Regions from separate parts of the Pseudomonas sp. MDT2-39-1 genome, predicted to be linked through region 1. Evidence: riboswitches for the same ligand, from Rfam matches in the RefSeq annotation. Region 1 holds a riboswitch; the other holds the start of a gene.
What was found. Region 1 has a riboswitch for cobalamin ahead of cobW (cobalamin biosynthesis protein CobW). Riboswitches for the same ligand answer to the same signal wherever they lie in the genome.
Positions count from the first base shown of each region.

Region 2: it holds a riboswitch for cobalamin, as region 1 does, so the genes downstream of both, cobO (cob(I)yrinic acid a,c-diamide adenosyltransferase) here and cobW (cobalamin biosynthesis protein CobW) in region 1, are expected to answer to the same signal.

Region 1 is NZ_CM142716.1:416,779-422,672, forward strand. It holds gene cobN (cobaltochelatase subunit CobN) at 1-2,171, opposite strand, end outside; gene cobW (cobalamin biosynthesis protein CobW) at 2,175-3,236, opposite strand; cobalamin riboswitch at 3,335-3,548, opposite strand; cobalamin riboswitch at 3,810-4,036, shown strand; gene ACYZTM_RS02135 (CbtB domain-containing protein) at 4,157-4,348, shown strand; gene ACYZTM_RS02140 (CbtA family protein) at 4,360-5,064, shown strand; gene ACYZTM_RS02145 (cobalamin biosynthesis protein) at 5,061-5,474, shown strand; gene cobM (precorrin-4 C(11)-methyltransferase) at 5,573-5,894, shown strand, end outside.
Region 2 is NZ_CM142716.1:5,141,798-5,147,691, forward strand. It holds gene ACYZTM_RS24080 (O-methyltransferase) at 1-220, shown strand, start outside; gene ACYZTM_RS24085 (PQQ-dependent sugar dehydrogenase) at 277-1,590, opposite strand; gene ACYZTM_RS24090 (hypothetical protein) at 1,658-2,242, opposite strand; cobalamin riboswitch at 2,399-2,618, shown strand; gene cobO (cob(I)yrinic acid a,c-diamide adenosyltransferase) at 2,891-3,502, shown strand; gene ACYZTM_RS24100 (cobyrinate a,c-diamide synthase) at 3,513-4,928, shown strand; gene bluB (5,6-dimethylbenzimidazole synthase) at 4,925-5,575, shown strand; gene cbiB (adenosylcobinamide-phosphate synthase CbiB) at 5,572-5,894, shown strand, end outside.

The DNA of each region.
Region 1 (5,894 bases):
CCATCGCCACGGGGAATGCGCAACAGCGCCAACAACGTGTCGATGCGCAAGCGCCCGGTCGGCGACTCGCCAAAAATGTGCAGGCCATCGCGAATCTGCGACTCTTTCAAGTCGCACAGGTACGTGTCCAGCCGTGGCAACCAGATCGCCGCATCGGCGTCGCTGTTGAGCTTCTCGTCCAGCTGCAGTTCACGGTCGATGTGCGTCTCGCGCACCAGTTGCAGAATGTCGCGCTGCAATTCCCGGGCGCGGCGCGGATCGAGCAATTGCGCTTCGTAATACTCGTCGGCCAGCAACTCAAGGTTGCGCAACGGGCCATAGGTTTCGGCGCGGGTCAGCGGCGGCATCAGGTGATCGATGATCACGGCCTGGGTGCGACGCTTGGCCTGGGCACCCTCGCCCGGGTCGTTGACGATGAACGGATAGATATTCGGCAACGGCCCGAGGAGCGCGTCCGGCCAGCAGTTTTCGGAGAGCCCGACACCTTTGCCCGGCAACCATTCGAGATTGCCGTGCTTGCCTACGTGGATCACGCCGTGGGCGCCATAGGTGTTGCGCAGCCAGAAGTAGAACGCCAGATAACCGTGGGGCGGCACCAGATCGGGGTCGTGATACACCGCGCTCGGGTCAACCTGATAACCCCGCGCCGGCTGAATGCCGACAAAGGTCAGGCCAAAGCGCAACCCGGCGATCATCATGCGTCCGTCACGGAACATCGGATCGCTCTCGGGCGTGCCCCAGCGCTCCAGCACGGCGTGCTGATTGGCCTCGGGCAATGTGTTGAACATCCGCTGATAGTCGTCCAGCGCCAGGCTTTGCTGGCAGGGACGCTGGTCGATCGTGTCGAGGTCGTTGCTGACGCCGCCGAGCAATTGCTGGATCAACGCAGTGCCGCTCTCCGGTAACTCGGCGGGCAGCGGATAACCTTCGGAGTGCAGCGCACGCAAGATGTTCAGCGCGGCGGCCGGGGTGTCGAGGCCCACGCCATTGCCGATGCGCCCGTCGCGGGTCGGGTAGTTGGCGAGGATCAGCGCGATGCGTTTTTCGCGATTCGGTACTCGCGCCAGATCGATCCAGCGCCGCGCCAGTTCGGCGACGAAATCCATGCGCTCCGGTTGCGCCCGATAGCACACCACGTCCGACTGACTGCGCTCGCTGCGCCACGCCAGGTCCTTGAAGCTGATCGGCCGGCTGATGATTCGCCCGTCCAGTTCCGGCAAGGCGATGTGCATCGCCAGATCACGCGGGCCGAGGCCCTGTTCACTGGCACGCCAGCCCGGCTCGTTGTCTTGGGCGCAGATTGCCTGGATCACCGGAATGTTGCGGCGAAACGGCCGCAAATGCGGCGCTTCGGGGCTGGATTGGGCAAAGCCGGTGGTATTGAGAATCACCCCCGCCTCGACTTCATCCAGCAGGTCCTCGACCACCGTCAGGCAGCCGGGTTCTTTCAAACTGGCCAGTGCAATCGGCAAAGGGTTGAGGCCCGCAGCCTGCAAACGCTGACAGAAAACATCGATAAAAGCGGTGTTCGCCGCCTGCAAATGCGAGCGATAAAACAGCACCGCCGCCACCGGTTGACCGGCCTGCCAGTCGGCTTGCCAATCGTGCAGTTCGGCGGGGCTTTTGTGCGGATGGTAAATCGCCGTACGCGGCAGCGTTTGCGGCTCGGCCCACACGTAATCGCGATCCAGCCAGCGATTGGCCAGGCAGCAGAAAAAATCCTGGGCATTGGCCATGCCGCCCTGACGCAAAAACTGCCAGAGACGGTCGCGGTCGTCGGCAGACACGGTGCTCAGGTCACTGAGTTCCGGGTCCGGCCGATCATCGCCGGGCACCAGAATCAGTTGTACGCCGCGTTGGGACAGCTCCACCAGACGTTCGACACCGTAACGCCAATAGGCGATGCCGCCGTGCAACGAAATCAGAATCACCTTGGCGTGGCGCAGCACTTCGTCGACATACAGATCGACCGACGCGTGATTCTGCACCTGCATCGGGTTGGCCAGGCGCACGCTCGGGTAATCATCCGGCAACTGTTGCGCCGCTTCGGCGAGCAGCGCCAGGCTTGAGTCACCGCTGCACAGGATCACCAGCTCGGCCGGGGTTTGTCCAAGGTCGGCGATGTTGTCATCCGACACGAATCCGCCGGGCTGGGTCCTGAGCAGGTGCATGGCTTAAACGCTGAGCGCAGCGCGCAATTGCGCTTCGATTAGAATTCCGTCCAGTTCCTGGCCGATCAATACCAGGCGCGTGGCGCGCGCTTCATCGGCGCCCCACTGACGGTCGAAATGCTTGTCGAAACGCGTGCCCACGCCTTGGATCAGCAGGCGCATCGGCTTGTTCGGGATCGCCGCGAAACCTTTGACCCGCAGGATGCCGTGCTGGACCACCAATTGGGTCAGTGCGTCCAGCAGCAGGCTTTCGTCAGCCTGCGGAAGTTCGATGGAGATCGAATCGAAAGCATCGTGATCGTGATCGTCCTCGCCTTCGTGGTGGTGATCGTGATGGCTGTGACGGCTGTCGATGTGTTCCTCGGAACCGGCACCGAGGCCGATCAGCACGTCCAATGGCACGCGCCCGCTGCTGGCTTCGATGACTTTTACCGCTGGCGGCAGTTCTTCGGCGACTTCCAGGCGCACACGGGCCAGGTCTTCAGGGCTGATCAGGTCGGCCTTGTTGAGGATCACCAGGTCGGCGCTGGCCAGTTGGTCGGCGAACAGCTCGTGCAACGGCGATTCGTGGTCCAGGTTCGGGTCGAGTTTGCGTTGGGCATCGACCTGGTCCGGGAAAGCCGCGAAGGTGCCGGCAGCAACGGCCGGGCTGTCGACCACCGTGATCACCGCGTCAACGGTGCAGGCGCTGCGGATTTCCGGCCACTGGAAGGCTTGGACCAGAGGTTTTGGCAGGGCCAGACCCGAGGTTTCGATGAGGATGTGGTCGAGGTCGCCGCGACGGGCGACGAGTTCGCGCATCACCGGGAAGAATTCTTCCTGAACGGTGCAGCACAGGCAGCCGTTGGCCAGTTCGTAGACGCGGCCGTTGGCTTCTTCTTCAGTGCAACCGATGGAGCACTGCTTGAGGATCTCGCCGTCGATGCCCAGCTCGCCAAATTCATTGACGATCACCGCGATGCGACGACCCTGAGCGTTGTCGAGCATGTGCCGCAGCAAGGTGGTTTTGCCCGAGCCGAGGAAGCCGGTAACGATGGTGACGGGGAGTTTGGCCAGTGTTTTCATCGGATGCCCTTTGGCAAGGTGGCGGGCATACGGGACGACAATCGCAGCGACGGGCGCGCGCGGAAGAGTTCGCCACCGGATCACCCCGCCCGGTTGTAGTGAGAATCTGTGTCGAGGCAGGTCTCCTGGCTGACGGTGTGCCGGGCGGTTGGCCTGGCATTCGCTGCGCCTTCCCGCGAACCCGTTGGACAGGGCTTTCAGTGGCGTGGCAGCGAACATCACCGTTCACAGTTGCGGGGGCAGCCGCGGCATCGACCGCGTTCCCTTCTTAGCTTCGGCAAATGCCGAAGAACCTCGAAAGCGCAAGGCTACGCATCGTCTTGGGGCGGGTCAATGTCCGCAATGACGATCTCTGTGGCGAGGGGATTTAGCGAAACGTCGCACCGCCCCCTTCGGCGGCGAAGCCGTCGCAAAACCTGTTTGCGGGGTGTGCCTGAAGAAATGCAGGGGCCGCTTCGCTGCCCAAAGGGGATAAATCCCCTCGCCACAGATAAATCCCTTCAACACAGTTACACCCCTCAATTGCGAGATGAGAACCCATGCCAATTGACGCCAAACCCCCGCCCATGCTCTCCTACACGCCTTGTTACGGGTGCCCTTCACAGGGTGAAACGGGAAACCGGTGAATCATGTGCTTTACTCAAGCCATGTCAGTCCGGTGCTGCCCCCGCAACGGTAAGCGAGCGAAGCGTCAGATCCACTGTGCCAGCAGTTCGGCATGGGAAGGTGATGCTTGCAGGTCAAGGCGAAAGCCAGTGCCCCTCGTGAGCCCGGAGACCGGCCCGCAACAGAAAGTGACCATTACGATCACTGAATAACAAACCCGCGGTGGGCGGGCGCTGTTTGAACCTCTGCGCGCCCGATTCGCAGGGGTTTTCCATGCGCTCTATTCACCCGCTGACAGACCAGAGGGAAGCGCCATGTCGATCATCAGCAGCACTAGCCACACAGCGGCCAGCACCACCACGACCCTGACTCAACGCCTGACCGCTGCCGTTTGCGCATCGATCCTTGGCGCTTGCCTTGTGTATTTCGCCGGTTTCTCGCACATCGAAGCGGTCCACAACGCCGCGCACGATACCCGTCACAGCTCTGCATTCCCGTGCCATTGAGACCTGCTGACATGATCAAGCGTATTGCGCAAACCGCAGGGTTCTCCGGGCTTCTGGCCGCCCTGTTGCTGACCCTGATGCAAAGTTTCTGGGTGGCTCCGCTGATTCTGCAGGCCGAGACTTTCGAAAAATCCGAGCCCGCCGCTGCTGAAGTTCACGAACACGCCGCCGGTGTTGCCGCTCATACCCACGATGCCGAAGCCTGGGAACCGGAAGACGGCTGGCAGCGCGTGTTGTCGACCACGGGCGGTAACTTGGTGGTAGCCGTTGGTTTCGCCTTGATGCTCGCCGGGCTCTACACCTTGCGCGCACCGACTAAAACCTCGCAGGGCTTGCTCTGGGGCCTGGCCGGTTACGCGACCTTCGTGCTGGCGCCAACCCTTGGCCTGCCGCCTGAACTGCCGGGCACTGCCGCGGCCGATCTGGCGCAACGGCAACTCTGGTGGATCGGCACGGCCGCCTCCACGGCTGTCGGCATCGCCTTGATCGTGTTTAGCCGTCACTGGCTGATGAAGATCCTCGGCGTGGCGATTCTCGCCGTTCCGCATGTGATCGGCGCGCCGCAACCGGAAGTGCACTCGATGCTCGCTCCGGAAGCCTTGGAAGCACAGTTCAAAATCGCTTCGCAGCTGACCAACGTCGCGTTCTGGCTGGCCCTGGGCCTGATCAGCGCCTGGTTGTTCCGCCGCAAAAGCGATGGCCAATACCACGCATGACGGATACCGGCACACCGCCGACTTTAGTCGTCGGCCTGGGCTGCCAGCGCGGCTGCCCCGCCAGCACGCTGCGGGCGTTGCTCGATCAGGCACTACAGGCTCATAAAATCGGACTTCACCAGATCAAGGCCCTGGCCAGTATCGACCTGAAGCGTGATGAACCTGGCCTGATCGAGCTGGCTGCGCAACTCGCATTGCCGCTGATGTATTTCAGCAGCGAGCAATTGAAAGGCTACAAACCGCGACTCAGCCATCATTCGGACATCGCGTTCGAACGCACCGGTTGCTACGGCGTGGCGGAAAGTGCCGCCCTGGCCCTGGCCGAACAACTGGCCCAGGCACCGGCAAAACTGCTGATTTCGCGACAAAAATACGCCCAGGCCACCCTGGCATTGGCCTGCGTTGCGTAAGATCCCCGATAATCCCCGCCTTCGATCATGAGCAATCTTCATCTGAAGCCTTACTCACGCCCTTTTTCTGACAGACTCTTTTTTCAAAGGAACGGACGATGACCGTCTACTTCATTGGCGCAGGTCCCGGCGACCCGGAACTGATCACCGTCAAAGGCCAACGGCTGATTCGCAGTTGCCCGGTGATCATCTATGCCGGCTCTTTGGTGCCCGCCGCCGTGCTGGAAGGCCATTGTGCCGAACAGATGGTCAACAGCGCGGAGTTGCATCTGGAACAGATCATCGAACTGTTCAAAACCGCCCATGCCAACGGCCAGGACGTGGCGCGGGTGCATTCGGGTGATCCGAGTCTTTACGGGGCGATTGGTGAGCAGATTCGTTATCTGCGAGAACTCGGGATTGCGTTTGAAATCATTCCCG
Region 2 (5,894 bases), 1.7 Mb from region 1:
TTACCCAGGTTATCTGGAGCATGCACTGCGTCTGCTGCGCGTCGGTGGACTGGCGGTGTTCGATAACACGCTGTGGAGTGGGCGGGTGCTCGAAAAGGATCCCGAGAGTGCAGACACCCGAGCCATCCAGGCGCTCAATCGCGCCTTGAAGGATGACTCGCGGGTGGATTTGTCGTTGTTGCCGTTGGGCGATGGATTGACGCTGTGCCGCAAACGCTAAACGCCCCCCTTGTAGGAGCGAGCGGTGCGGCGATCCTACAAGGGGGGCTGTTGCAGTTACTTCGCGGTCGACACCCGCCACACCTTGTTCCCCACATCATCAGCCACCAGCAAATCTCCCTGCTGATCAATCACCACGCCCACAGGTCGGCCCATGGCTTTCTCATCCGCGTTGAGGAAGCCTGTGAGCACATCAATCGGTTGCCCGGTCGGCTTGCCGCCCGCGAACGGGACGAAAATCACTTTGTAACCACTGTGCGGCTTGCGGTTCCACGAGCCGTGCTGGCCGATGAAGGCACCTTCCTTGAACTGCGCTGGAAGCGTGTTGCCCTCGGCAAACGACAGGCCCAGCGACGCGGTATGCGGGCCGACCGCGTAGTCCGGCGCAATGGCCTTGGCCACCAGGTCCGGGTTTTGCGGTTCGACGCGAATATCGACATGCTGGCCGTAATAGCTGAAGGGCCAGCCGTAAAACCCGCCGTCCTTCACTGAGGTGATGTAGTCCGGCACCAGGTCGCTACCGATTTCGTCCCGCTCATTGACCGCCGTCCACAGGGCACCGGTCTGAGGTTCCCAGGCCAGGCCGTTTGGATTGCGAATCCCCGAGGCGAAGATACGGTGATTGCCGGTGGCGCGATCCACTTCCCAGATCGCCGCGCGACCTTCTTCCTGATCCATGCCGTTTTCGCCGACGTTGCTGTTGGAGCCGACCGTGACGTACAGCTTGCTGCCGTCCTTGCTGGCGATGACGTTTTTGGTCCAGTGGTGATTCAGCGTGCCACCCGGCAGATCGATCACCTTGATCGGCGGCGACTTGATCGCCGTGTCGCCGTTTTCATAGTGAAAACGCAGCAAACGGTCGGTGTCGGCGACGTACAGGTCATTGCCGACCAGGGTCATGCCGAAAGGCGAGTTGAGGTTTTCCAGGAACACCGTGCGGGTTTCGGCGATGCCGTCGTGATCCTTGTCCCGCAGCAGCGTGATGCGGTTCGGGCTGGGGACGCCAGCGCCGGCACGCCCCATGACCTTGCCCATGACCCAGCCGCGAATGCCTTTACCGTCATCGGGTTTGGGGGGCGCGTTGGTTTCGGCCACCAATACATCGCCGTTGGGCAGCACATACAGCCAGCGCGGGTGATCGAGCCCTTCGGCAAATGCCGCCACCTGAGTGCCCGCCGCTGCGGTGGGTTTCGCACCCGCAGGCCAGCCGATCGCCGGGGCGATATTCACCGTCGGGATCAGGGTCTTGTTCGGTTCTGGCAGCTTGGGTGACGGGCCGGTGCCGTCGGAGACTTGCAAGCTGGAGGTTTCACCGCAGGCGGCGAGCCCTCCGGCGAGCGCGATGACGAGAACGAGCTGGGGCTTGCGCATGCGGGTCTTCCCTATGAATGCATTGACTTAATCATAGAGAAGATTTGAGGCGCGATGGTTCAACCGGTCAGCCGCGGGTTTCCTTGAACAGCACGGCGATGCCAGGGTGGTAGTTGCCGGCTTCGTTGCGCAACTTGCGATAGGCGTACGGGAAATACCAGGCCACGGCGCAGCTGTGTTCCTTTTGCAGGTCGTCGACCATGTCCTGAAGTTCTTCCGGCGTTGCGCTCTGCTGAGCCTTTTGTGGCGCAACGAACAGGCAGCCGAGTTTCAGGTCGCTGGCGTAGCTGATGCGTTTGGCGTCGCTGGTGATGTCTTGCAGCGCCTGAGTCAGGTTCAGGCTATTGACCCGCGGCCAGCGTTGAGTGGTCTGAAGGTAGGCGCGTTCTTCGGGGGAGGCGATAAACAGATCGGCGCGGCCGTTGCGTTCGCCTTCTTCGTTTTGCTTGCGCGTGGTGGTTTGTTGCAGTGTGACCATTTCCGCCATCCAGGCCGCGGCGGAGAGCAAGCCAAGGTTGGCTTTTTCGTCGTACCAGTAAGGCGTGTCATTGTCGCCGCGAACGGCATTGAAGCGGTCGATACAGTCAAACCAGCGTTCCAGCACCGGTCGCAGGAATTCCAGCTTCGGGTTGCTGATGATCATGCCTTGCATGTTGCTCACCCTTGTAATTGTGTTAGTGGGTTATGTGGCGCTTTGATATCACTGCTGGCAGTGTGGTGCAAGATTGGTGTCAGGTAATTGATGGGCGGCAGTATATCGAGCGCCCGGGCTTTGTCTTCAATTGACGCTCCACCCCCAACCCTCTAACCTTCGCGGCTTGTTTCAGGTGCTCTGTGGCGAAGGTCGACAGAGTGAAACAGGGAAGCCGGTGAGTGACTACCTTCGCGCGGCGAAACGTCATGAACCCGGCGCTGCCCCCGCAACGGTAAATGAGTAAAGGCTGCGCGAGGGCCTGTCATCAGCTTTTTCCTATACCGCTTTCAGACACAACTCGAAGGGCCGGGCCTGCTGTGGCGCAGGGCTGCGTTGCTCGGAGCTTGTTTGGAACGACCAAACCACGCTCCTCGCGCCTTGCCTGCGCCACAGCAGCCCCGGCGCGGTATAGGAAAAAGCTGATGACAGGCCCTAGCCACTGTGTCGACTGTCGACATGGGAAGGCGCGCAGTCCGGCGCAAGCCGCTCATGAGCCCGGAGACCGGCCTGATTCATCCAACGGCATCACGGTGGGCGATGCCAGGCTTCTTGCCGTCTATTCTTGTGCCTGCCCGCCGTTATCCAGTCTCAACGGAGAGCTCCCCCATGACTGATTCCCCTGATCGTGACGAACGCCATCTGGCGCGCATGCAGCGCAAAAAAGCCGTGATCGACGAGCGCATTGCCAACTCGCCGAATGAGTGCGGCCTGCTGCTGGTGCTGACCGGCAACGGCAAAGGCAAGAGCAGCTCGGCCTTCGGCATGCTCGCCCGGTCCATGGGGCACGGCATGCAGTGCGGCGTGGTGCAGTTCATCAAGGGGCGCAACAGCACTGGCGAAGAATTGTTCTTCCGCCGCTTCCCGGAGCAAGTGCGTTTTCATGTGATGGGCGAGGGCTTCACCTGGGAAACCCAGGATCGCCAGCGTGACATCGCCGCCGCCGAAGCTGCTTGGGAAGTGTCCCGCGAACTGCTGCGTGATCCATCGATCGGCCTGGTGGTGCTCGATGAGCTGAACATTGCCCTCAAGCACGGTTACCTCGACCTGGATCAAGTGCTCACTGACTTGCAGGCGCGTCCGCCGATGCAACACGTGGTAGTCACCGGTCGCGGCGCCAAGCCGGAGATGATCGAGCTGGCCGATACGGTCACCGAAATGGGCGTGATCAAGCACGCGTTCCAGGCCGGGATCAAAGCGCAAAAAGGCGTCGAGCTGTGAATACAATTTTATGAAAAGCATACGTCATTGCCCGGCGGTGCTGATCGCCGCGCCGGCCTCCGGTCAGGGCAAGACCACCGTCACGGCCGCGCTGGCCCGTTTGCATCGCAATCAGGGGCGCAAGGTTCGCGTGTTCAAGTGCGGCCCAGACTTTCTCGACCCGATGATTCTCGAGCGCGCCAGCGGTGCGCCGGTGTATCAACTGGACATGTGGATGGTCGGCGAGCAGGAAAGTCGCCGACTGTTGTGGGAAGCCGCCGGTGAAGCCGACCTGATCCTGATCGAAGGCGTTATGGGATTGTTCGACGGCACGCCGTCCAGCGCGGACTTGGCGCGGCACTTCGGTGTGCCGGTGCTCGGTGTGATCGACGGAACGGCGATGGCGCAGACTTTTGGTGCGCTGGCGTTGGGGTTGGCGAAGTATCAGCCGGATTTGCCGTTTGCCGGTGTGTTGGCTAACCGTGTGGGCACGTTGCGCCACGCACAATTGCTCGAAGGCAGCCTGACTGAGGGCTTGCGCTGGTACGGCGCGTTGTCGCGCGAGACCGGAATCGAATTGCCGAGTCGTCATCTCGGTCTGGTCCAGGCCAGCGAGTTGAACGATCTCGACCTGCGCCTCGATGCGGCGGCTGAATCATTGGCCAGCAGTTGCGATGTAGCGCTGCCGCCGCCCGTGGAATTTGCGGCTCCTGAAATAATCGTCGCCGAGCCTTTGCTGGCCGGCGTGCGAGTCGCTGTGGCCCGTGATGAAGCGTTCGCCTTCACCTACGGCGCGAGCCTGGATTTGCTGCGGGCCATGGGCGCCGAATTATTGTTTTTCTCGCCGATCCGCGATGCTGATTTGCCGGAGGCTGACAGTCTTTATCTGCCGGGCGGTTATCCGGAGCTGCACCATGTGGTGCTGTCACAGAACGCCTCGATGCTGGATGCGATCCGCGCCCATCATGCCGCCGGCAAACCGTTGTTGGCCGAGTGTGGCGGGATGTTGTACCTGCTTGATTCGTTGACCGACGTCGAAGGCACTCGCGCTGAATTGGTCGGTTTGCTGGCCGGTGATGCGGTGATGCAAAAGCGTCTGGCGGCGCTGGCGTTGCAAGCGGTTGAGTTGCCGGAAGGTTCGTTGCGCGGGCATACGTATCACCACTCGCTGACCAGCACCGAGCTTGAGCCGATTGCTCGTGGCTTGAGCCCGAACGGCGGGCGAGGGGCGGAGGCGGTTTATCGTGAGGGGCGGATGACCGCCTCTTATGTGCATTTTTATTTTCCGTCCAATCCTTCCGCTGTAGCTGCATTGTTTGCGCCTGACCGTGAGGCCGCCATCGCGAGCAAGTCGAATCGTCGCACCGCCGCTCCCACAGTTGAAAATGTGTTGCCTGAAGAAATGCGGTCCACTGTGGGAGCGGGCTTGCTCGCGAAGAGGCCATGACTGACAACGCATTCAGCCAAGCCGAACGCGAAGCGGTTTATCGGACAATTGCCGAACGCCGCGACATGCGCCACTTCAGCGGCGGCACGGTCGAGCCCGAGTTGCTACGGCGCCTGCTCGAAGCCGCCCATCAGGCCCCCAGCGTCGGCTTGATGCAGCCCTGGCGTTTCATCCGCATCAGCGACCGCACACTGCGCAGCAAGATCCAGCAACTGGTGGAAGAAGAACGCATCCGCACCGCCGAAGCCCTCGGCGAGCGCACCGACGAATTCATGAAGCTCAAGGTCGAAGGCATCAACGACTGCGCCGAGGTGCTGGTCGCCGCGTTGATGGACGATCGCCAGCGCCACATCTTCGGGCGTCGCACCTTGCCGGAAATGGACACGGCCTCGTTGTCCTGCGCTATCCAGAACCTCTGGCTGGCCTCTCGCGCCGAAGGTCTGGGCATGGGGTGGGTGTCGCTGTTCGAGCCGCAAGCGCTGGCGGATCTGCTGGGTTTGCCGCCCGGGGCCAAGCCATTGGCGGTTCTTTGCCTCGGCCCGGTCAAGGAATTCTATCCGGCGCCGATGCTGGTACTCGAAGGGTGGGCGCAGGCGCGTCCGCTCAGTGAGTTGCTGTATGAAAATTATTGGGGAGTGAGTCAATGAGTGTGGCGTTATTGAGTGTCGCCGCGGTGGCGCTGGACGCGCTGCTGGGTGAACCCAGACGCTGGCATCCGCTGGTGGCGTTCGGCCGTTTTGCCGACCGCATCGAGCAACGTTTCAATGGTGAGGGGCGTGGCTGGCGCAGCCATGGTGTCACCGCTTGGGTGATTGCAGTATTGCCGCTGACGTTACTGGCCACGGCGTTTTCCTGGGCGCCCTATGTCGGCTGGATAGTCGAGATTCTTGCGCTCTATTGCGCCCTCGGCATGCGCAGCCTTGGTGAACACGTCGAGCCGGTGGCCAAGGCCCTGCGCAGTGGTGA